DNA from 2 places in the Pseudomonas sp. MT3 genome. Region 2 is predicted to be linked to the other one. Evidence: predicted binding sites of a transcription regulator. Region 2 holds the regulator's gene; the other holds the start of a gene.
The links. The regulator FliA, encoded in region 2, starts transcription of late flagellar genes. The targets are predictions, from matches to a motif close to CTAAAGTTTNNNNNNNNNNNGCCGNTAA.
Positions count from the first base shown of each region.

Region 1 (11,854 bases), on a different contig from region 2:
GCTACGTCCGCTGGAACGGGTGCGCCAGCAGATCGCGCAGTTGCAGGAGGGGCGGCGCAGCCAGTTGGACCGCCAGGTACCGCAGGAGCTGGAACCGCTGGTGGATCAGGTCAACCACCTGTTGCAGCACACCGAGGATACCCTGCGCCGCTCGCGCAACGCGCTGGGTAACCTCGGCCATGCCTTGAAAACGCCGTTGGCGGTCCTGATCAGCCTTGCCGATCGCGCCGAGCTGCATGAGCACCCGGAGTTGCGCCGTGTGCTGCAGGATCAGTTGGAGCAGATCGAGCAGCGCCTGGCCCGCGAGCTGGGGCGGGCGCGTCTGGTGGGAGAAGCGCTGCCCGGCGCGCATTTCGACTGCGATGCCGAACTGCCCAGCCTGTGCGAGATGCTGCGGCTGATTCATGGCGAGCACCTGCGGATCGACTGGAACGCGACGCCCGGCCTGCGGCTGCCGTTCGACCGTGAGGACCTGCTGGAGATGCTGGGCAACCTGCTGGACAACGCCTGCAAGTGGGCGGACGGCCAGGTGCGGCTGACAGTGGAGAAGGGCGCCGATCGCTATCTTCTGAGCGTGGATGATGATGGCCCTGGCATCGCCGAGGAGCAGCGTGACAGCGTACTGGAGCGTGGCACGCGGCTGGACGAGCAGGTTGCGGGGCATGGCCTGGGCTTGGGCATCGCGCGGGATATCGCGGCGGCGTGTGGCGGTGGCCTGAGGCTGGAGGCGAGCGAGTTGGGTGGATTGCGCGTGGTGATCGAGTTGCCGCGTCGGGTGGCGTGATTCCGGTTTTTGTAGGAGCGGACTCTGTCCGCGATGGGTGCCGTGCGGTTCGCGAGCAAGGACTGGGCGTCCCCCTCGGTCCTACGAAGAGCGCGCCGAGTTTCCCCTGTAGGAGCGAGCTTGCTCGCGAACCAGCCCGAACGTCGGCGTCGCCGTCTGAACCATGTCCCGGCTGCGCCGGGGTTTCGCGGAGAAGCTCCGCTCCTACGAAAGCGGCTCTGGCGTCAAACCCGGAACTGATCCATCAACCCCTGCTGATGGTTCGCCAACTGGTTCAGCGACTGGCTGACCTGCGCCGATTCCTGCGCCTGGCTGGACAGCGATTCGGTCACGTCGCGAATGCCCGCCACGTTGCGGTTGATCTCCTCGGCCACCGCGCTCTGTTCCTCGGCGGCGCTGGCGATCTGCAGGTTCATGTCGGTGATCACGCTGACCGCCTCGCCGATGCGCTGGAGCGCGGCCACGGCCTGCTCGACCTGCGAAACGCTGTCCTGCGCCTGGCGATGACTGTTGTTCATCGCGCCGACCACGTCGCGGGTGCCGCTCTGCAAGCCTTCGATCACCTGGCGGATTTCCTCCACCGAATCCTGGGTGCGCCGGGCGAGGTTGCGTACTTCGTCGGCGACCACCGCGAAACCACGCCCGGCTTCACCCGCGCGAGCCGCTTCGATGGCCGCATTGAGCGCCAGCAGGTTGGTCTGCTCGGCGATGCCACGGATCACGTCCAGCACCGAGCCGATCTGCTCGCTGCTCGCCGCCAACCCTTCGACCTGATTCATGGCGCTGCTCATGTCGCTGGCCAGTTCGTCGATCATGCGCGTGGTGTTGTCGATCACGCTGAGGCCATCGCGGGTCGCGCCATCGGCGCCACGGGCGGCCTCGGCGGCCATCGCCGCGCTGTTGGCGACGTCATGGGCGGTGGCGCTCATCTCTTGCGAGGCGGTGGCGACCTGGTCGACTTCGCGGAACTGCTGCTGCATGCCGGCGCTGGTCTGGCTGGCGATCTCCGAGGATTGGTCGGCGGTGGCGCGGGCGTCCTGCACGGAGGATTTCACGTCGCGGATGATCGGTTGCAGCTTGTCGAGGAAGCGGTTGAACCAGCCGGCCAGCTCGCCCAGTTCATCCCTGCCCGAATAGTTCAGGCGCGTGGTCAGGTCGCCTTCGCCGCTGGCGATATTGCGCAGCATGGCGGCGACGTCGAGGATCGGCCGGGTCACGCCACGGGCGGTGAGCCACATGGCGAACAGGCCGATGAGCACCGCGATCAGGCCGAAGCCGAGCTGGGAGAGGGTGCCCTGCGTGCGCTGCTCGTCGAGCTGCTGTTGCAGGGCGATGGCCGGGCCGAGCAGGGTCTGCTGCGGCACTTCGAGCAGGACACCCCAGGGCTTGGAGCCGGGAATCGGTTGCAGCGGCTCGATGACCCGCAACTGATCGTCCTGGCGTAGCACCTGCTTGCGGTTGGCGGCGATGGACTGCAGCAGCTGCGCCCCTTGCTCCGGATAGATCTCCTGCAATTTCTTGCCCAGCCGGCTGGCGTCGGCGCTGTGTCCGGCGAGCAGGCCGGCGGCGCTGACAATGCTGACCTTGCCCTGGCCGTCGTACAGTTCCTGGCTACCCTGGCGGCTGATCTCCTGCAGCTTGTCCAGGCCGATGTCCAGACCCATCACGCCGACGATCCTGCCGTCCAGCTCCAGGGGGAAGGCGATGCTGGTCATCAGTACCTGGCGGTCGCCGACCTCGTCGAAATAGGGATCGAGCACGCAGGCTTGGCCACTGGTCTTGGGGCAGGTGAACCACGCGTTGTAGGCCGCGCCGCTTGGGCCGGGGGTGGTGTCGGCGAGCATGTCTTCGTTCATCGACTCGGATTCGAGCTTGCCTGGCGTGGACTGTGACCAGTAAAGCGAGAAGCGTCCGGCGTCGTTGCTGCCCAGCTCGGCCTGGCCGGCGAACAGCGTGTCCTTGCCGTCCAGGGCGTTGGGTTCGAAGGTGACGTAGAGCCCGAGCAGTTCGGGGTTGCCTTCCAGGGCGGTTTTTACCTGGCGGGTGAGGTCTTCGCGCAGGTCGTAGGCGTCGAGGAAGCGCTTTTGCGCCTGGTCGCGCAGGAACAGCACTTGCCGGGAGAAGCCTTTGCCGTACTGGTAGGCGTCCATGATGTAGCGCTGGATGCGCATGGCCTGGACTTCGCCGCGCGATTGCAGGCGTGCCTGGGCGGCTTCGTCGAGCATGCGGGTGCTGGATTCCTTGACCAGCGCGGTGCTGTACTGGGTGCGGAACACGGAAAGGCCGGACAACAGCGATACCACGCCAAGCAGGCAGAGACCGGCGAGCAGCGTGATCTTCCATTGGATGGAAAGGCGGCGGAGAAGCATGGTTATGTCCTTGAGCAGGAAACCTTGGGGCTACCGGGTTATCGGCATTTTCGGCCCCGTCTTGATCGATAACAGGATGAAACGCCAGAAAACAGGCGATTCTGGTGTGCCCAGTCGAAGGGCAGCGGTTTTTCAGCAAAAAGCGTGCTCAGCAAGGCGAAAATCCTGTCGGGAATGCGTCGTTCGTGGCATGAAAGACCTTGATTCGACTGGCTTTTTGACAGGCCGGATGGGGTTCGGCAGAGTACGCGCCTTTTGCCCGCCCTGAGACGGGCGGACTTGGCTGTGGAGGAGTGATGAGATGAATGCGGTGCTGATCGCCGTTGGCTTGATGCTGGTGCTGAGCCTGTGCCGCGTGCATGTGGTGGTGGCGCTGATCGCCGGCGCGGTAGCGGGCGGGTTGCTCGGTGGCCTGGGCATGGAGGGGACGCTCAAGGCGTTCAACGCCGGCCTGGGTGGTGGCGCGACGGTAGCGCTGTCCTACGCGATGCTGGGGGCATTCGCGGTGGCCATCGCGCGCTCCGGCATGGCCCATGCGCTCGCCGACCGCGTGCTGGCGCTGCTTGGGCGGCACGAAGACACGGCTCCCGCCGGCTTCAAATGGTTGCTGATCGGACTTCTGCTGCTGGTGGCGATCTCCTCGCAGAACCTGCTGCCGATCCACATCGCCTTCATTCCGCTGCTGGTGCCGCCGCTGCTCTACGTGCTGACTCGCCTGCAGATCGACCGCCGGCTGATCGCCTGCGTGATCACCTTCGGCCTGATCACGCCCTACATGTTCCTGCCGGTGGGGTTCGGCAACATCTTCCTCAACGAGATCCTGCTGGCCAACGTCGCGCGCAGCGGTGTGGATGTCAGTGGCGTGGACGTCAGCCGGGCCATGCTCATCCCGGCGCTGGGCATGGTTTGCGGCCTGCTGATCGCGGTGCTGTTCAGTTACCGGCGCCCGCGCGGCTATGACCTGGAGCGCATCGAGCAGGCCGAGCGGGTGGGCACGCCCTACAGCCCGATGAGCCTGGCGGTGGCCGGGGTGGCGGTGGTGGCGGCATTCGTCATCCAGCTGTGGCTGGACTCGATGATCCTCGGCGCGCTGGTGGGTTTCCTGGTGTTTTCCCTGTCCGGCGTGGTGCGCTGGAAAGAGGCGGACGACCTGTTCACCGAGGGCATGAAAATGATGGCGATGATCGGTTTCATCATGATCGCCGCCGCCGGTTTCGCCGAGGTGATGAAGGCGAGCGGGCAGGTCTCCACCCTGGTGGAAGCAGCGGCCGCCTGGATCGGCCATAGCAAGGCCTGGGGTGCGTTCCTCATGCTGCTGGTGGGGCTGCTGGTGACGATGGGGATCGGTTCGTCCTTCTCCACGGTGCCGATCATCGCGGCCATCTTCGTCCCGCTGGCGGTGCAACTGGGCTTCAGCCCGCTGGCCATCGTCAGTATCGTCGGCACGGCCGGCGCCCTGGGGGATGCGGGATCGCCAGCGTCGGACTCCACCCTGGGGCCCACCTCCGGCCTCAACGTGGACGGGCAGCACAATCACATCTGGGACACCGTAGTGCCGACCTTCCTGCACTACAACCTGCCGCTGCTGGCCTTCGGCTGGGTAGCGGCGATGGTGCTGTAAGAGCGGCGGCGCACCGCAGAAAGTTGCACTCGGCAGGCCAACTGCTGACTAATGAGCAGGTTGCCCCCTTCCTCCGGACCTGCTCATGCTCGAATCTAAACTGGAATACCGGACGTTCCTGCTTCTCCTGGCGGTGGTCACCATCGCCTTCGCCTGGCTGCTGTTGCCGTTCTATGGCGCGGTGTTCTGGGGCACCATCCTGGCGATCATCTTCGCCCCGCTGCAGCGCCGCCTGCGGGTGCGCCTGCATGGGCGCAACAACCTCGCGGCGCTGATCTCGCTGACGATCTGCCTGCTGATCGTGATCCTGCCGATGACCTTCATCGCCGGTGCGCTGGTGCAGGAGGGCGCCACTGTGTACCAGCGCCTGAAGTCGGGCGAACTGAACTTCGTCACCTATTTCCAGCAGGTCATGGCCGCGCTGCCGGATTGGGTGCACCCGTGGTTGGAGCGTTTCGACCTGACGGACCTTTCCAGCCTGCAGGAGAAGCTGTCCGCGGGAGCGATGCAGGCGAGTCAACTGGTCGCCACCAAGGCTTTCAGCATCGGCCAGAACACCTTCGAATTCGTCATCAGCTTCGGCATCATGCTCTACCTGCTGTTCTTCCTCCTGCGCGACGGCCCGGCGCTGGGGCGCCGCATCAAGCAGGCGGTGCCGCTGAGCGGTGAACACAAGCAGCACCTGTTCACCAAGTTCACCACGGTCATTCGCGCCACGGTGAAGGGCAACATCGCCGTGGCCGCGACCCAGGGTGCGCTGGGCGGGCTGATCTTCTGGTTCCTCGGTATTCAGGGCTCGCTGCTGTGGGGCACGCTGATGGCGTTCCTCTCGCTGTTGCCAGCCATCGGTGCGGGGCTGATCTGGGTGCCGGTGGCCGCCTACTTCCTGCTCACCGGGGCAATCTGGCAGGGAGTGGTGCTGACGCTGTTCTGCGTGCTGGTGATCGGCCTGGTGGACAACATCCTGCGCCCGATCCTGGTGGGCAAGGACACCAAGATGCCGGACTACGTGGTGCTGATTTCCACCCTTGGCGGCATGTCGCTGTTCGGCCTCAACGGCTTCGTCATCGGTCCGCTGATCGCGGCGCTGTTCATCGCGTCGTGGGATCTGTTCACTGGGCGCGAATTGAATGAGTCGAAGGCTGAGTAGGGGAGTGCATGGGGCGTATGACCGTTCGCGATTATACGCCCTTCGTTCCCGTATCTGTTCAAGTAGAGTCGTGGAGGAGGCGTAGGTTCTTGTAGGAGCGAGCTTGCTCGCGAACCGCATAACGCCGTGCGTTCCTGAAATACCGTTCGCGAGCAAGGACTGGGCGTCCCCCTCGGTCCTACGAAAAGCGGTCTGCGGCCGAGTGAGTCGCGCCCAATAAAAACCCCGCCGAAGCGGGGTTTTTATTACCTGTCGACCTCAGCCGGCGATGGCTACCAGGCCGCTGTGCTGGAGGATGTCCAGCAGCGGCTGCGGGTACACGCCGAGGAAGAAGGCGAGCAGGGCGATGGCCACCAGCATGATGCCGCCGGCGCGCTGGGCCCAGTCCAGGGGGGCGTCGTGGCGCTTCATGTTCGGTTCGACCAGGAACATGGTCACCATGACGCGCAGGTAGTAGTACAGGCCGATGGCGCTGCCCAGTACCAGAGCGCCGACCAGCCACCACAGGTGGGACTCGACGCCGGTGGCGACGATGTAGAACTTGCCGATGAAGCCGGCGGTCAGCGGGATGCCGGCCAGGGACAGCATCATCACGGTCATCACCGCGGTCAGCACCGGACGGCGCCAGAACAGGCCGCGGTACTCGAACAGGGCGTCGGCGTCGCGGCCGCTGTACGGAGTGGACATCAGGGTGACCACGCCGAAGGCGCCCAGGGTGGTGACCACGTAGGTGGTCAGGTAGACGCCGACCGCTTCCACGGCCAGGCCCTTGCTCGCCACCAGGGCGATCAGCAGGTAGCCGAAGTGGGCGATCGAGGAGTAGCCGAGCAGGCGCTTGATGTTGCTCTGGGTCAGCGCCAGCAGGTTACCGATCAGGATCGAGGCGATGGCGATGACCGCGATGGCGTCATGCAGCAGGCCGTTGTTCAGGGCCGCCGGAGCGATCTGGAACAGGCGCAGCAGCACGGCGAACACGGCGACCTTGCTGGTGGTTGCGAGGAATGCGGCCACCGGGGCCGGGGCGCCTTCGTAGACGTCCGGGGTCCACAGGTGGAACGGTGCCAGCGACAGCTTGAAGCCCAGACCGACCACCATCATGCCGACGCCGATGGACAGCAGCGGGCCGTGGCTGGTGCCCTCGGCCAGGGACGCGCCGATGGCCGAGAAGCCCAGGCTGCCGGATTCGGCGTAGAGCAGGGCCATGCCGAACAGCAGGAAGGCGGAGCCGGCGGCGGACAGTACGGTGTACTTGATGCCCGCTTCCAGGGTGCGCTTGTTGAAGAAGGCGTAGGCCACCATGCCGTAGACCGGCACCGACAGCAGTTCCAGGCCGATGAACAGGCCGGCCAGGTTCTGTGCGCTGACCAGCACCAGGCCGCCCGCGGTGGACAGCAGCAGGAGCAGGTAGAGCTCCTCGCGGTTGCCCGGGTAGCTCTCCATGTAGGCGTGGGCGAGCGTGGTGCAGGCCAGGGCGCCGATCAGGACCAGCGCCATGTAGAAGCAGGCGAAGTTGTCGATCACCATCAGCGGGGTGACTTCGATCGGGGTGACTTTCAGCACCGGCAGGATCGACAGCAGCGCCAGGTTCAGACCGATCACCGAGAGGGTGGCGGTCATCGAGTGGTTACGCTTCCAGGCCACGGCGAGCATCACCACCACCAGGGTGGCGCTGGTGATGAGCAGCGGCAGGAGCGCGATGAAGTGTTGGATCGTGAAGGTCATGTCGCGCTTACCGTGCTGCCAGGGTGGAGAGGGCGGCACCCAGCCATTGCTGGACGCCGTGCATGGTTGCCGCGGAGGTGTCGAGGACCGGCTGCGGGTAGACGCCGAGCACGATCAGCAGCACCGCCAGGCCGAGCACCATGAGCAGCTCGCGGGCGTTCAGGCCGGCGATGGCGGTGTCGGAGTTGGCCGGGCCGAAGTACGCGCGGTGGATCATGATCAGCGAGTAGACCGAGCCGAACACCAGGCCGAAGGTGGCGATCACGGTGATCACCGGAACGACCTTGAAGCTGCCCAGCAGGATCAGGAACTCGCCGACGAAGTTGCCGGTGCCCGGCAGACCCAGCGACGCGATGGCGAAGAACAGCGCTACAGCCGGCAGGTACGGGATGCGCGACCACAGGCCACCCATCTTGCGCATGTCACGGGTGTGCAGGCGCTCGTACAGCTGGCCACAGAGGATGAACAGCGCGGCGGCGGAGAGGCCGTGGGCGATCATCTGGATCACCACGCCCTGCAGCGCCTGCGGGCTGCCGGAGTAGATGCCGATGATGACGAAGCCCATGTGCGATACGGAGGAGTAGGCCACCAGACGCTTGATGTCGGTCTGTGCGAACGACAGGAAGGCGCCGTAGAAGATGCCGATCAGACCCAGGGTCATGGCCACCGGGGCAAACTCGGCCGAGGCGTTGGGGAACAGCGGCAGGGCGAAGCGGATCAGACCGTAGGCGGCGGTCTTCAGCAGGATGCCGGCCAGGTCCACGGAACCGGCGGTCGGCGCCTGGGCGTGGGCGTCCGGCAGCCAGGAGTGCACCGGCACCACCGGCATCTTCACCGCGAAGGCGACGAAGAAGCCGAGCATCAGCAGCCACTCGGTGTGTTCCGGCATCTGGGTCTTCAGCAGGTCGGCGTAGTTGAAGGTCAGCACGCCGGTGCTGTTGTAGTGCACGAACACCAGGCCCAGGATCGCCACCAGCATCACCAGGCCGCTGGCCTGGGTGAAGATGAAGAACTTGGTGGCGGCGTAGATGCGGGTCTTCTTGCCGTCGTCCGAGCTATGACCCCAGAGCGCGATGAGGAAGTACATCGGCACCAGCATCATTTCCCAGAAGAAGAAGAACAGGAACAGGTCGACGGCCAGGAACACGCCGATCACACCGCCCAGGATCCACAGCAGGTTCAGGTGGAAGAAACCGATGCGGCGCTGGATCTCGTTCCAGGAGCAGAGCACGGACAGCACGCCGAGCAGACCGGTCAGGGCGACCATCAGCAGGGACAGGCCGTCCATCGCCAGGTGCACGCTGATACCGAAGCGCTCGATCCAGGCCAGCTTGAACTCGAGGGTCCATTGCGGCTCGCCACCCGGTGCGGGCGCCAGTTGGAAGTCGCCGGTGTGCCACACCCAAAGGCTCAGGGCGAGAGTCAGGGTCATCGACCCCAGCGCGACCCAGCGGGGCAGGGTCTTGCTGGTGGACTCGGCGATCCAGCAAAGGAAGCCGCCGATGAAGGGGATCAGGATTAGCCAGGGCAGAATCATGTCGGGCTCAATCTCATTCGTGAAGTTTTAAGCCAGCAGCAGCGCGCCGAGGAGCAGCGCGGCGCCGCCCACCAGGGAAGCGGCGTACCAACGCAGGCGGCCGTTCTCGGTGAGGCTGAGGAGTTTGTGACCACCACGGGCGGTGAGCGGGACCAGGACAAGCGACTTGTCGACCGGGTCCGCGGCCAGCAGGCGGCAGATCAGCAGGTAGGGTTTCACGAACAGCTTGTCGTACACCCAATCGAAGCCCCAGGCATGCAGCCACCAGGTGCCGAAGAAGCGGCCCGGCGCGCTCTGGGAGAGCGCGCTGACGAAGCGGCGCTTGCCGAGGAACAGCAGGCCTGCCAGCAGGATACCGGCGATGGCGATGGCGCCCGAGGCGATTTCCAGGCTGTGCTTGGCTTCACCACCGGCGTGACCGGCACTTTCCGGCAGGACACCGGCCAGCGGCGGGGTGATCAGCGCGCCGATGAAGGTGGACAGCACGATCAGCACTCCCAGCGGCAGCCAGTGGCTGATGCCGTGGCCGGCGTGCGCCTCGGTCTTCGCTTCGCCGTGGAAGGCGATGAAGATCAGGCGGAAGGTGTACAGCGAGGTCATGAACGCGCCGACCAGACCTGCGATCAGCAGGTTCTGGTGACCGCTGGCGAAGGCTTCCCAGAGGATCTCGTCCTTGGAGTAGAAGCCGGCGGTCAGGAAGGGCAGGGCGGCCAGGGCCGCGCCACCGACCACGAAGCTCGCGTAGGCCAGCGGCAGCTTCTTCCACAGACCACCCATCTTGAAGATGTTCTGCTCGTGGTGGCAGGCGACGATCACCGCACCCGAGGCAAGGAACAGCAGGGCCTTGAAGAAAGCGTGGGTCATCAGGTGGAAGATCGCCCCACCCCAGGCGCCAACACCCAGGGCCAGGAACATGTAGCCGATCTGGCTCATGGTCGAGTAGGCGAGGATGCGCTTGATGTCGGTCTGCACCAGGGCGGCGAAGCCGGCCAGGACCAGGGTCACGGCACCGACGATGCCGACCAGCTCGAGGACATTCGGAGCCAGCTCGAACAGGCCGTGGCAACGGGCGATCAGGTAGACGCCCGCGGTCACCATGGTGGCGGCGTGGATCAGCGCGGAGACCGGAGTCGGGCCGGCCATCGCGTCGGCCAGCCAGGTCTGCAGAGGCAGCTGGGCGGACTTGCCGACGGCGCCGCCGAGCAGCATCAGGGCTGCCAGGTTGATCCACAGGTCGCCCTTGGCGAAGTGCTGCGGAGCCAGGACCAGCAGTTCCTGGATGTTCAGCGTGCCCAGATGCTGGAACAGGATGAACATGCCGATGGCGAAGAACACGTCACCCACGCGGGTCACGATGAAGGCCTTCAGCGCCGCGTTGCCGTTGGGCACGTGGTTGAAGTAGAAGCCGATCAGCAGATAGGAGCACAGGCCCACGCCTTCCCAGCCGAAGTACACGAACAGCAGGTTATCGCCCAGCACCAGGAACAGCATGCTGGCGATGAACAGGTTGGTATAGGCGAAGAACCGCGAATAGCCGGCCTCGCCACGCATGTACCAGGAGGCGAACAGGTGGATCAGGAAGCCAACGCCGGTGACCACGCCGAGCATGGTGACCGACAGACCGTCCAGATACAGGGTGAAGTTGGTGTTGAAGTCGCCAACGCTCATCCATTGCCACAGCACCAGGCTGTAGGCGCCACCTTCGGGCGGGTTGCTGTGGAAGCTCCAGATCGCCCAGAAGGCGGAGAGGGCCGCGAGGCCCACGGAGCCGACACCGACCAGTGCCGAGAAGTTTTCCGACCATCTGCCGCGGGAGAAAGACAGCAGCAGGAAGCCGACCAGAGGGAACAGGAATGTAAGGGGCAGCAGGTTCATCCGCGCATCTCGCTTGCAGCGTCGATATCGAGGGTATGGAAGCGGCGATACAGCTGGAGCAGGATCGCCAGGCCGATGCTCGCCTCGGCCGCGGCCAGGCTGAGCACCAGGATGAACATCACCTGGCCGTCGGGCTGGGCCCAGCGGCTACCGGCGACCACGAAGGCCAGAGCGGCGGCGTTCATCATCACTTCCAGGCTCATCAGTACGAACAGGATGTTGCGTCGTACCATCAGGCCTGCCAGGCCGAAGCAGAACAGCACACCGGCGAGCGCCAGTCCGTGTTCGAGAGGGATTGTGTTCATGGTGTTATTCCTTCGCTTCGTGGCGGCCGAGGTGGTAGGCGGCGACCAGTGCCGCCAGCAGCAGCATCGAGGCCAGTTCGACGACCAGCAGGTAGGGGCCGAACAGGCTGATGCCCACGGCCTTGGCGTCCACGACGGTGTGGCCGATGCCGGCGCCGCTCGGGGTGCGCGAGAGCATCCACAGCAGCTCGACCATCAGCACCAGCGACAGCGCACCGGGGCCGACCCAGACGCCAGGCTTGAGCCACTTGCGTTCCTGCTCGGCAATCGCCGGGCCGAGGTTGAGCATCATCACCACGAAGACGAACAGCACCATGATCGCGCCGGCGTAGACGATGATCTCCAGGGCGCCGGCGAACGGGGCGCCGAGGCTGAAGAAGGTCATCGATACGGCGAGCAGCGAAACGATGAGGTAAAGCAGGGCATGCACCGGGTTGCTGTTGGTGATGACCCGGAAGGTTGCCAGCACGGCGACGCCGGCGGCGAAGTAG
Region 1 is NZ_JBTVPY010000001.1:250,372-262,225, reverse strand. It holds gene ACYCAX_RS01090 (ATP-binding protein) at 1-784, shown strand, start outside; gene ACYCAX_RS01085 (methyl-accepting chemotaxis protein) at 1,009-3,153, opposite strand; gene ACYCAX_RS01080 (Na+/H+ antiporter family protein) at 3,455-4,774, shown strand; gene ACYCAX_RS01075 (AI-2E family transporter) at 4,860-5,924, shown strand; gene nuoN (NADH-quinone oxidoreductase subunit NuoN) at 6,183-7,646, opposite strand; gene nuoM (NADH-quinone oxidoreductase subunit M) at 7,654-9,183, opposite strand; gene nuoL (NADH-quinone oxidoreductase subunit L) at 9,211-11,058, opposite strand; gene nuoK (NADH-quinone oxidoreductase subunit NuoK) at 11,055-11,363, opposite strand; gene nuoJ (NADH-quinone oxidoreductase subunit J) at 11,368-11,854, opposite strand, start outside.
Region 1: the regulator FliA is predicted to act here: its motif matches at 3,192-3,219, upstream of ACYCAX_RS01085 (methyl-accepting chemotaxis protein).

Region 2 (11,854 bases):
GGTGGTGGCGATGTTCCAGGCCGCCACCCAGATCAACGAACAGACCCTGAGCTTCCTGCCGCGCCTGATCGTGGTGCTGCTCACCCTGATCGTGCTGGGGCCCTGGCTGATTCGGCAGCTGATGGAGTACACCCAGACGCTGTTCAACAGCATTCCGACGCTGATCGGCTGATGCTGGAGCTCACCAACGCGCAGATCGGCGGTTGGGTCGGGGCCTTCCTGTTCCCGCTGTTCCGCATCGCCGCGCTGCTGATGGTGATGCCCATCATCGGCACGCAACTGGTGCCGACCCGCGTGCGCCTCTACCTGTCCCTGGCGATCGCCGTGGTGCTGGTGCCGAACCTGCCGCCCATGCCGCAGGTGGACGCGCTGAGCGTGAAGGCCATGTTGCTGATCGGCGAGCAGATCCTCATCGGCGCCATGCTCGGTTTCACCCTGCAACTGATGTTCCACGCCTTCGTCATCGCCGGGCAGATCATCTCCATGCAGATGGGCCTGGGCTTCGCCTCGATGGTCGATCCCACCAACGGTATTTCGGTTCCGGTGCTCGGGCAGTTCTTCACCATGCTGGTGACCTTGCTGTTCCTGGCCATGAACGGACACCTGGTGGTGTTCGAGGTGCTGGCGGAAAGTTTCGTCACCCTGCCGGTGGGCGAGGGGCTGTCGAGCAATCACTTCATCACCGTGGCCGGCAAGCTCGGCTGGATCATCGGCGCCGGCCTGCTGCTGGCGTTGCCGGCGATCACCGCGCTGCTGGTGGTCAACCTGGCCTTCGGCGCCATGACCCGCGCCGCGCCACAGCTGAACATCTTCTCCATCGGCTTCCCGCTGACCCTGGTGATGGGCTTCATCATCGTCTGGATCGGCAGCGCCGACATTCTGTCGCAGTACCAGTCCCTCGCCAGCGAAGGGCTGCAACTGCTCCGCGAACTGGTTCGAGCGAGGTAGCCGGTGATGGCTGAAAGCGAGAGCGGTCAGGACAAGACAGAGGAACCCACGGAGAAACGGCGCCGGGAGGCGCGCGAGAAAGGTCAACTGCCGCGTTCGCGGGAGCTGAATACACTCGCCGTGCTCGTCGCCGGCGCCGGCGGCCTGCTGATCTATGGCGCGGGCCTGGCGGACGCGCTGATGCGCCTGATGCGCGGCAGCTTCGAGCTGTCCCGCGAGACGGTGATGAACAGCGACAACATGCTCAGCCTGCTGGCCACTGCCGGACGGATCGCCGGCGAGGGCTTGTGGCCGATCCTCGCGCTGCTGCTGGTGGCGGCCCTGCTGGGGCCGGTGGCCCTGGGCGGCTGGCTGTTCTCCAGCGAGGCGCTGGCACCCAAGTTCAACCGCCTGAACCCGCTGGAAGGGGTCAAGCGGATGTTTTCCGCCAAATCCCTGCTGGAACTGTTCAAGGCGCTGATCAAGTTCACCGTGGTGCTCGCCGTGGCGATCCTGGTGTTGCAGTCGGACAAGGACGACCTGCTGGCGATGGCCCACGAGCCCACTGGGCAGGCGCTGCTGCACTCCGCCAAGGTGGTCGGCTGGAGCGCCTTCTGGCTGGCCTGCAGCCTGATGCTGATCGCCGCCGTGGACGTGCCCTACCAGCTCTGGGACAACCGCCAGAAGCTGATGATGACCAAGCAGGAAGTGCGCGACGAGTACAAGGACTCCGAGGGCAAGCCGGAGGTCAAGGCCAAGGTCCGCCAGATGCAGCGCGAGATGGCACAGCGGCGGATGATGCAGGCGGTGCCGGACGCCGACGTGGTGATCACCAACCCGACGCACTTCGCCGTCGCCCTCAAGTACGACCCCGCAGCCTCCGGTGCGCCGCGCCTGCTGGCCAAGGGCAACGACTTCATGGCGCTGAAGATCCGCGAGGTGGCCCAGGAGCACAAGATCACGGTGCTGGAGTCGCCGGCGCTGGCGCGGGCGGTGTACTACTCCACCGAACTGGAGCACGAGATTCCCGCCGGTCTCTACCTCGCCGTCGCCCAGGTGCTGGCCTACGTCTACCAGCTCAAGCAGTTCCGCGCCGGCAAGGGCAAGCGCCCGGGGCCGATGCCGGACCTGCCGATCCCGCCGGATTTGCGGCGCGACGATTAGTGCGGCGCGTCCCGTTCCGACGGCTTGCGGGCTGTTTTTCAGCACGATGCCTGGGTAGTATCGCGTCACCCTGATTAGCGCCAGGAGGCGCAGGAAACGCTATGGAAAGCACTGTTCGTGACCGGGGGATCGCCGCAGCTTCTCCCCTCATCTATCTGGCCCTCAGCCTTGTACTGCCGTGGTGGTCGTTGGTGGCGCTGGTGGTCGCCTACATCGCTCTGTGTCGGACTGCACTCATCCTCACCCGCGACGTGGTGTTGAAGATGCTCGACCTGTTGCTTTCCATCGTGCTGATCTCGCTCGGAGTAGGAGCGCTGGTTGCGGGGATGCAGGTGGTGGCCTCGGACGGGGCCTTCGGTGGCTCTTCCAACTGAATCGACTGCTGATCAATCTGCTATCGACACTGGCGCTGATCTACCTAGTGCTCAGCCTCGGTTTCACTTGCGTGCGGGCCTGGCGTGGGCAGTTGCATACGCCGAAGCTGTCGATGGGGATCATTGAGGCGCTGCGTGGGCGGCGAGTGACCGCTTCCTGATTGGATGCTTCCGGGAGCTCCCGGGGGAGGGGGCGTCAAACCGCCCAATTCAGTTCGTAGGGTGGATAACTCTGAGCGCTATCCACCGTCTTGCTCGGTGTTTCTGCGCCGCTTCGGCGTGTGCGGAGAGGTTTTGTTTCGCCCTCCCGGGCGAGTCCCTTTTGCCAAACGTCGGATAGCCGCCCTCACAAAAGGAACCAAAAGGTCTTGCCCCTGCATCCGGCCCCGGCTTCGCCGGGGTGATTCGCTTCGCTCACTCTTCGGGCCAGCCTTCGGCTGTTACTTCGCAGCGCTTCGTTCCCCCCGCTCCATCGAAGTTTCAGGGGCCCGAACTAGGCGTCCCCCCACGAAGGGCCATCCCTGGCCCATCGCGGCTCTCGCGGCATCCATGCCGCTCGACCCCTGAAACTCCGATTCCACTCGGCCTCCTGAAGGGGCGCTCCGGTGCGTGCGGAGTTTTCTCTGGAAACCGCTTTGCTTTTCGTAGGAGCGAGCATGCTCGCGAACCCGCTTGCCGGCCTTGCCGGCCTTGCCGGCGGATCGCGGACGAAGTCCGCTCCTGCGGTGGAATCGGCTTTCGTACAAGCGGACTCCGTCCGCGATTCCCCATCCAGCATGGTGCTGGGCGGTTCGCGAGCAAGCTCGTTCCTACAGGTAATGGCGCGGGTGCCAAGTCGTCAAGACCGGGTATTTCCTTCGTTTCGAAGAAGTTGGAACGCTTCCTGCTAAACCCTCTGCAAACGCCCGCTTGGGCGTCAAAAGTTTGATCCGGCGGGCGCGAGTCCCGCCGCAGGGCAGGGGAGTCGAGGGTGGACCGCACGCAACTGATCAGCAACGTTCGCAGCAATCTGGCGGGCCTGGGCCGGGGCAATCTCGGCGTGCCGCTGCTGCTGCTGGCCATGCTGGGCATGATGACCCTGCCGATTCCACCGTTCCTGCTGGACGTGCTGTTCACGTTCAACATCGCCCTGTCCATCGTGGTCCTGCTGGTCTGCGTGTATGCGCTGCGGCCGCTGGACTTCGCCGTGTTCCCGACCATCCTGCTGGTCGCGACCCTGCTGCGCCTGGCGCTGAACGTCGCTTCCACCCGCGTGGTGCTGCTCCACGGCCATGACGGCCACGCCGCCGCCGGCAAGGTGATCCAGGCATTCGGCGAGGTGGTGATCGGCGGCAACTACGTGGTCGGCATCGTGGTCTTCGCGATCCTCATGATCATCAACTTCGTGGTGGTCACCAAGGGCGCCGGGCGTATCTCCGAGGTGAGCGCGCGCTTCACCCTCGACGCCATGCCCGGCAAGCAGATGGCTATCGACGCCGACCTCAACGCCGGCCTGATCGAGCAGGCGGAGGCCAAGAAGCGCCGCGCCGAGGTGGCCCAGGAGGCGGACTTCTACGGTTCGATGGACGGTGCCAGCAAGTTCGTCCGTGGCGACGCCGTCGCCGGCCTGCTGATTCTCTTCATCAACCTCATTGGCGGCGTGGCCATCGGCATGGTCCAGCACTCGATGAGCTTCGGCGACGCCGGCAAGGTCTACGCCCTGCTGACCATCGGTGACGGTCTGGTGGCGCAGCTGCCCTCGCTGCTGCTGTCCACCGCCGCGGCGATCATGGTGACCCGCGTTTCCAGCGCCGAGGACATGGGCCAGCAGGTCAACCGGCAGATGTTCGCCTCGCCCAAGGCGCTGGCGATTTCCGCCGCGATCCTGATCGCGATGGGGCTGGTGCCGGGCATGCCGCACGTTTCCTTCATTGGTCTCGGCGGTCTGGCTGCTGGCGGCGCGTACCTGATCTGGCAACGCCAGCGCCAGGCGGCGCAGCAGGCCGAGCAGGAAACCCAGCGCCAGCAGGAACTGCTGCCGGCCCAGCGCGCCCAGGAAACCAAGGAACTGGGCTGGGACGATGTGACCCCGGTGGACATGGTTGGCCTGGAGGTCGGTTACCGCCTGATTCCGCTGGTGGACCGCAACCAGGGCGGCCAGTTGCTGGCGCGGATCAAGGGCGTACGCAAGAAGCTGTCCCAGGACCTGGGCTTCCTGATGCCCTCGGTACACATCCGCGACAACCTCGACCTGCTGCCCAACGCCTACCGCCTGACGCTGATGGGCGTGAGCGTGGCCGAAGCCGAGATCTACCCGGACCGCGAGCTGGCGATCAACCCTGGCCAGGTGTTCGGCACCCTCAACGGTATTGCCGGCAAGGACCCGGCATTCGGGCTTGAAGCGGTGTGGATCGAGCCGTCCCAGCGCGACCAGGCGCAGTCCCTGGGCTACACCGTGGTGGACGCCAGCACCGTGGTCGCCACCCACCTCAACCAGGTGCTGCACAAGCACGCCCACGAGCTGCTCGGCCACGAGGAGGTCCAGCAACTGATGCAACTGCTGGCCAAGACTTCGCCCAAGCTCGCCGAAGAGCTGGTGCCGGGGATGATTTCCCTGTCGACTCTGCTCAAGGTCCTGCAGGCGCTGCTGCAGGAGCAGGTGCCGGTGCGTGACATCCGCACCATCGCCGAGGCCATCGCCAACGTTGCCGCCAAGAGTCAAGATCCCGCCGCGATGGTGGCGGCGGTTCGCGTCGCGCTGTCCCGCGCAATCGTGCAAACCATTGTGGGACTAGAGCCGGAGCTGCCTGTGATTACCCTGGAACCCAGGTTGGAACAGATATTGCTCAATAGTCTTCAGAAGGCCGGACAGGGCTCCGAAGACGGCATGTTGCTGGAGCCCGGAATGGCCGAAAAGCTGCAACGCTCGATGGTCGAGGCGGCGCAGCGCCAGGAAATGCTCGGCAAGCCGGCGATCCTGCTGGTGGCCGGTCCGGTCCGCGCAATGATGTCCCGATTCGCGCGGATGGCGGTCCCCACCATGCACGTGCTGGCTTACCAGGAAATCCCGGACAACAAACAAGTCACTATCGTTGCCACCGTTGGGCAGCAATAGTCGGAAGTTGGATAGAGTGCATCGAGGTCCCAGGCCATGCAGGTAAAACGCTTCTTCGCCGCCGATATGCGTCAGGCCATGAAACTGGTCCGCGACGAGTTGGGCCCGGACGCCGCGATCATCGGCAATCGCCGTGTCGCCGGCGGCGTCGAGCTGACCGCGGCGCTGGACTACCAGGCCCCGGTGGCGGCGAGCAAGCCGAACCCGGCACTGGAAGCCGAACTGCGCAAGACCCAGGCGCGCATCGCCGAGGCCAAGGCCGAACTGAGCGAGCCGGCCCGCATGAGCGAGGCCGTGCGCAAGGACCGTCAAATGTACGGCGCCGAAGCGCCGCGTCGCAGCGCTGCCGAAACCCTCGCCGAAACCATGACCGCACCGGCGGCCGCCAGCGTCGGCCAACAGGCGCTGGACGCCATGCGCTTCGAGCTCAACGGCCTGCGTGAACTGATCGAAGTGCAACTGGGCTCCATTGCCTGGAGCCAGTTGCAGAACCAGCGTCCGAAGCAGGCCAACCTGTGGCGTCGCCTGCAGCGTATGGGCCTGCCGGCGGACCTGTCGCGCAGCCTGCTGGAGAAAGTGGCCTCCATCGCCGAGCCGAAACAGGCCTGGCGCATGCTGCTGGCGCACCTGGCGCGCTCGATCAGCACCCCGGAAATCGACCTGCTGGAGCAGGGCGGAGTGGTCGCGCTGGTCGGTCCGGCAGGCATGGGCAAGACCACCACCCTGGCCAAGCTGGCCGCTCGCTACGTACTGAAGTACGGCGCGCAGAGCATCACCCTGGTGTCGATGGACAGCTTCCGCATCGGCGCGCAGGAGCAGATCAAGACCCTCGGCCGCATCCTCAACGTGCCGGTGACCCTGATCGATCCGGGCCAGTCGCTGATCCAGGCGATGGCGCCGCTGGCGCGCAAGCGCCTGGTGCTGATCGATACCGCCGGCCTGCCCGCCAACGATCCGGCGCTGCGCATGCAGCTCGAAGCGCTGGCTGCGCAGAGCCTGAACGTGAAGAATTACCTCGTGCTGGCCGCGACCAGCCAGAGCCAGGTGCTCAAGGCCGCCTGGCAGAACTATCGTTCGTGCGGCCTGGCCGGGTGCGTCCTGACCAAGCTGGACGAAGCCGGCAGCCTCGGCGAAGCTCTGGCTCTGGCTATCGGTCAGCGTCTCCCGGTAGCCTATCTGGCGGATGGTCCGCGGATTCCGGATGATCTGCAGGTGGCGCGCAGTCACCAGTTGGTCAGCCGCGCGGTGAGTCTGCAGGCGTCGGAAGAACCGAGCGAGGATGCGATGGCCGACATGTTCGCCGGCCTGTACCAGCAGCCGGTGCGTTGCGCCGGTTGAGCGAATTGAACGGCCCCGTGGTGGGGCGAAGGGCGGCCGACAGGGCCACCCGGCGATGCGGATGCTCTGGGAGACGATCCGCGAACGCCGGAAGCGGTAGAGCACCGCGGCCGGCAGGACCGCAGCGCCAGGGGGCGCGGCGGTCGAACGACGAGACAAGGTATTGATATGGGCATGCATCCTGTACAGGTAATCGCAGTCACCGGCGGCAAGGGTGGTGTCGGCAAGACCAATGTGTCGGTGAACCTGTCGCTGGCGCTGGCCGATCTGGGCCGTCGCGTCATGCTGCTGGACGCCGACCTGGGCCTGGCCAACGTCGACGTGCTGCTGGGCCTGACGCCCAAGCGCACGCTGGCCGACGTCATCGAAGGCGAATGCGACCTGCGCGACGTGATCCTCCAGGGCCCCGGCGGCGTGCGCATCGTCCCGGCGGCCTCCGGCACGCAGAGCATGGTGCACCTCACGCCGATGCAGCACGCCGGCCTGATCCAGGCCTTCAGCGACATCAGCGACAACATCGACGTGCTGGTGGTGGACACCGCCGCCGGCATCGGCGACTCGGTGGTGAGCTTCGTCCGCGCAGCGCAGGAAGTGCTGCTGGTCGTCTGTGATGAACCCACTTCCATCACCGACGCCTACGCTTTGATCAAGCTGCTCAACCGCGACTACGGCATGACCCGCTTCCGCGTACTGGCGAACATGGCGCACAGCCCCCAGGAGGGCCGCAACCTGTTCGCCAAGCTGACCAAGGTCACCGACCGCTTCCTCGACGTGGCGCTGCAGTACGTGGGCGCCATCCCGTACGACGAATCGGTGCGCAAGGCGGTGCAGAAGCAGCGTTCGGTGTATGAGGCGTTTCCGCGCAGCAAGGCTTCCCTGGCCTTCCGCGCGATAGCGCAGAAAGTCGACAGCTGGCCGCTGCCGGCCAATCCGCGAGGGCACCTGGAGTTCTTCGTCGAACGCCTGGTGCAGCATCCGACCACGGGTTCGGCCGTATGATGACGGCCTCCGGAGCGCGTATGTACAGCAAGGCGCAGGCGCAGAACTCCCAGGACCAACTGATCCAGCGGTACGCGCCGCTGGTCAAGCGTATCGCCTACCACCTGCTCGGCCGCCTGCCGGCCAGCGTGCAGGTGGAGGACCTGATGCAGGCCGGCATGATCGGCCTGCTGGAAGCCTCGAAGAAATACGACGCCGGCAAGGGCGCGAGCTTCGAAACCTATGCTGGCATCCGCATCCGTGGCGCCATGCTCGACGAGGTGCGCAAGGGCGACTGGGCCCCGCGTTCGGTGCATCGCAACACCCGCATGGTCAGTGATGCGATCCGCGCCGTCGAGGCCAGAACCGGTCGTGACGCTAAAGATCAGGAAGTTGCTGCCGAACTCAATATGAGTCTCGAAGATTATTACGGCATCCTCAGCGACACCCAGGGCAGCCGGCTGTACAGCTTCGACGATCTGCTGCAGGACGGCGAGCAGGGCAGCGGCCTGGCCGAAGATGCTTCGCACCAGGGCAACGAGCCCGCCCACGGTCTGGAAGACGAACGCTTCCAGGCGGCGCTCGCCGACGCCATCACCAAGCTGCCCGAACGCGAGCGGCTGGTGCTGGCGCTGTACTACGACGAGGAACTGAACCTCAAGGAGATCGGCGAAGTGCTGGGCGTCAGCGAATCCCGGGTCAGCCAGTTGCACAGCCAGTGCGCCGCGCGCCTGCGGGCACGCCTGGCGGAGTGGCGAGCGCACTGAGCTTCGGGTAGTTTCGCGTCGGATTTTTCTTGCGAGAAAGCCTCAGGTCTTGAGTTTTCTCCTGGGCGCCGTCCCTTTGACGCCGCCCACACGGGATGAGCGCACGCCGCTCAATGAATTGACGGTACGCCCGCCAGGACGTGCCTGGTATCGATGGAGGTCGGTTTGGACAAGAATATGAAAATTCTCATCGTGGACGATTTTTCCACGATGAGGCGCATCATCAAGAACCTCCTGCGGGACCTGGGGTTCACCAACACCGCGGAGGCCGACGACGGCACCACCGCGCTGCCGATGCTGCACAGCGGCAATTTCGACTTCCTCGTCACCGACTGGAACATGCCCGGCATGACCGGCATCGACCTGCTGCGCGCGGTGCGCGCCGACGAGCGCCTGAAGCACCTGCCGGTGCTGATGGTCACCGCCGAGGCCAAGCGCGACCAGATCATCGAAGCGGCCCAGGCCGGGGTCAACGGCTATGTGGTCAAGCCTTTCACCGCTCAGGTGCTGAAAGAAAAGATCGAGAAGATTTTCGAGCGGGTCGGCAGCTAGTAGGGTCTGTTGATGTTTCGCCGCTTGCGCCGAAACACCAACAGCCCCTCGCATCAAGAGGGCGTCATGGATCTCGTCAACGAATCCGCGGGTGACTTCGAGTCGACCCTGAAAAAACACGCGCGCGAATTGGTCGATTGCCTGGAGCAGGGTGATGTGCAGACCGCCGTGCAACTGATCTCCGAGCTCAACCAGGCGCGCGATCGCGGGCTCTACCAGGAAGTCGGCAAGCTCACCCGCGAGCTGCACAACGCCATCGTCAACTTCCAGATCGATCCCAGTTCCCCGCGCGCCCAGGAAGTCTCGCAGATCGCCGACGCCACCGACCGCCTGTCCTACGTGGTGACGATGACCGAGAAAGCGGCCAACCGCACCATGGACCTGGTGGAAGAGTGCACCCCGGTGGTGATGCACATCGAGACCCAGGCCAAGGCGCTGCAGGAAGACTGGTCGCGCTTCATGCGTCGCGAGCTGGGCCCCGACGCCTTCCGCGACCTGGCCAAGCGCGTCGAGCAGTTCCTCTACATCAGCGCCCAGGACAGCCGCAAGCTCTCCGCGCACCTCAACGACATCCTCCTCGCACAGGACTTCCAGGACCTCACCGGGCAGGTGATCAAGCGCGTCACCAGGCTGGTCACCGAGGTCGAGGCGAACCTGGTCAAGCTGGTCTGGATGGCCGGCCAGGTGGACCGTTACGCGGGCATCGAGCACGACCACGACGGCATGCGCGACGCGGTGGAAAAAGAAAGATCGTCCAAGGGTGAAGGTCCGCAGATCGCTGCCGATACAAGAAAGGACGTCGTATCCGGTCAGGACGATGTCGACGATCTGTTGTCCAGCCTTGGTTTTTAAGCGTCCGCTGACGCTGTAGAGGGAGCACCGAATGAGCTTCGACGCCGATGACGAGATCCTCCAGGACTTCCTGGTGGAGGCCGGCGAGATCCTCGAGCAACTGTCCGAGCAACTGGTCGAGCTGGAAAGCCGACCCGATGACATGGACCTGCTCAATGCGATTTTCCGTGGGTTCCACACCGTCAAGGGCGGCGCGGGCTTTCTCCAGCTGAACGCGCTGGTGGAGTGCTGCCACATCGCCGAGAACGTGTTCGACATCCTGCGCAAGGGCGAGCGCCGCGTGGATGCCGAACTGATGGACGTGGTCCTGCAGGCGCTGGACACCGTCAACGTCATGTTCCAGCAAGTGCGCGATGCGCAAGAGCCGACCCCGGCCACGCCTGAGCTGCTGGCGGCGCTGTCGCGCCTGGCCGAGCCGGGGGCCGCTCCCGCCGAAACTCCCGCTGCGGTCGTTGCCGAGCCTGTCGTTGAAGAAGCCCCGGCCGCTGCGGCCGCGTATGGCGACATCACCGACGCCGAGTTCGAACAGCTGATGGATGCCCTCGAGCCTGCCGCAGAAGCCCCTGCCGCGCCGGTTGGCAGCGGTGGCGACGACATCACCGACGACGAATTCGAAGCACTGCTCGACCAGTTGCACGGCAAGGGCCAGTTCAGCGCTGCTGCCAAGGAACCCGTCAGCGCGGCTCCGGCACCGGTTGCCGAGGCGCCCGCCGCCGGTGCTGGCGACGAGATCAGCGACGACGAGTTCGAAGCGCTGCTCGACCAGCTGCACGGCAAGGGCCAGTTCACCGGCGCGAAGGAAGAAGCCGCCGCTCCCGTCGAGGCTGCTGCTGCCGAGGTCAAGCCCGAGGAAGCTCCGGCTGCCGGTGGCGACGACAACATCACCGACGACGAATTCGAGAAGCTGCTCGACGAGCTGCACGGCAAGGGCCAGTTCACTGGCGCGAAGGAAGAGCCGGTCGCAGCTGCACCATCCAATGCACAGCCCAAAGCGGCTGCTGCACCTGCGCCCAAGCCCGCTGCCGCTCCGGCGCCGGCCGCTGCCGCCAAGCCTGCTGCGGCCAAGCCCGCCGCTGCCGCTGCAGAGAAACCGGCCAACGAAGCGGAAACCACCGTGCGCGTGGACACCGCGCGCCTGGACGAGATCATGAACATGGTCGGCGAACTGGTGCTGGTGCGTAACCGCCTGGTGCGCCTGGGCGCCAACAGCGGCGACGAGGCGATGGCCAAGGCCGTCTCCAACCTCGATGTGGTCACCGCTGACTTGCAGTCAGCGGTCATGAAGACCCGCATGCAGCCGATCAAGAAGGTCTTCGGGCGCTTCCCGCGCCAGGTCCGCGACCTGGCTCGCAGCCTGAAGAAAGAGATCAACCTGGAACTGATCGGCGAAGAGACCGACCTCGACAAGAACCTGGTCGAGGCCCTGGCCGACCCGTTGGTGCACCTGGTGCGCAACGCCGTGGACCACGGCATCGAAGGCCCCGACGAGCGCGAGGCCGCCGGCAAGTCGCGTTCGGGCAAGGTGGTGCTGTCCGCCGAGCAGGAAGGCGACCACATCCTGTTGTCGATCTCCGACGACGGCAAGGGCATGGACCCGGACGTGCTGCGCGCCAAGGCCGTGGAGAAGGGCCTGCTGGACAAGGATGCGGCCGATCGCCTGTCCGAGTCCGACTGCTACAACCTGATCTTCGCCCCGGGCTTCTCGACCAAGACCGAGATCTCCGACGTCTCCGGCCGTGGTGTCGGCATGGACGTGGTGAAGACCAAGATTTCCCAGCTCAACGGCATCATCAACATCTACTCGACCA
Region 2 is NZ_JBTVPY010000004.1:80,752-92,605, forward strand. It holds gene fliQ (flagellar biosynthesis protein FliQ) at 1-172, shown strand, start outside; gene fliR (flagellar biosynthetic protein FliR) at 172-948, shown strand; gene flhB (flagellar biosynthesis protein FlhB) at 955-2,091, shown strand; gene ACYCAX_RS05545 (hypothetical protein) at 2,193-2,465, shown strand; gene flhA (flagellar biosynthesis protein FlhA) at 3,436-5,559, shown strand; gene flhF (flagellar biosynthesis protein FlhF) at 5,596-6,897, shown strand; gene fleN (flagellar synthesis regulator FleN) at 7,066-7,896, shown strand; gene fliA (RNA polymerase sigma factor FliA) at 7,893-8,642, shown strand; gene ACYCAX_RS05570 (chemotaxis response regulator CheY) at 8,820-9,194, shown strand; gene ACYCAX_RS05575 (protein phosphatase CheZ) at 9,261-10,046, shown strand; gene ACYCAX_RS05580 (chemotaxis protein CheA) at 10,078-11,854, shown strand, end outside.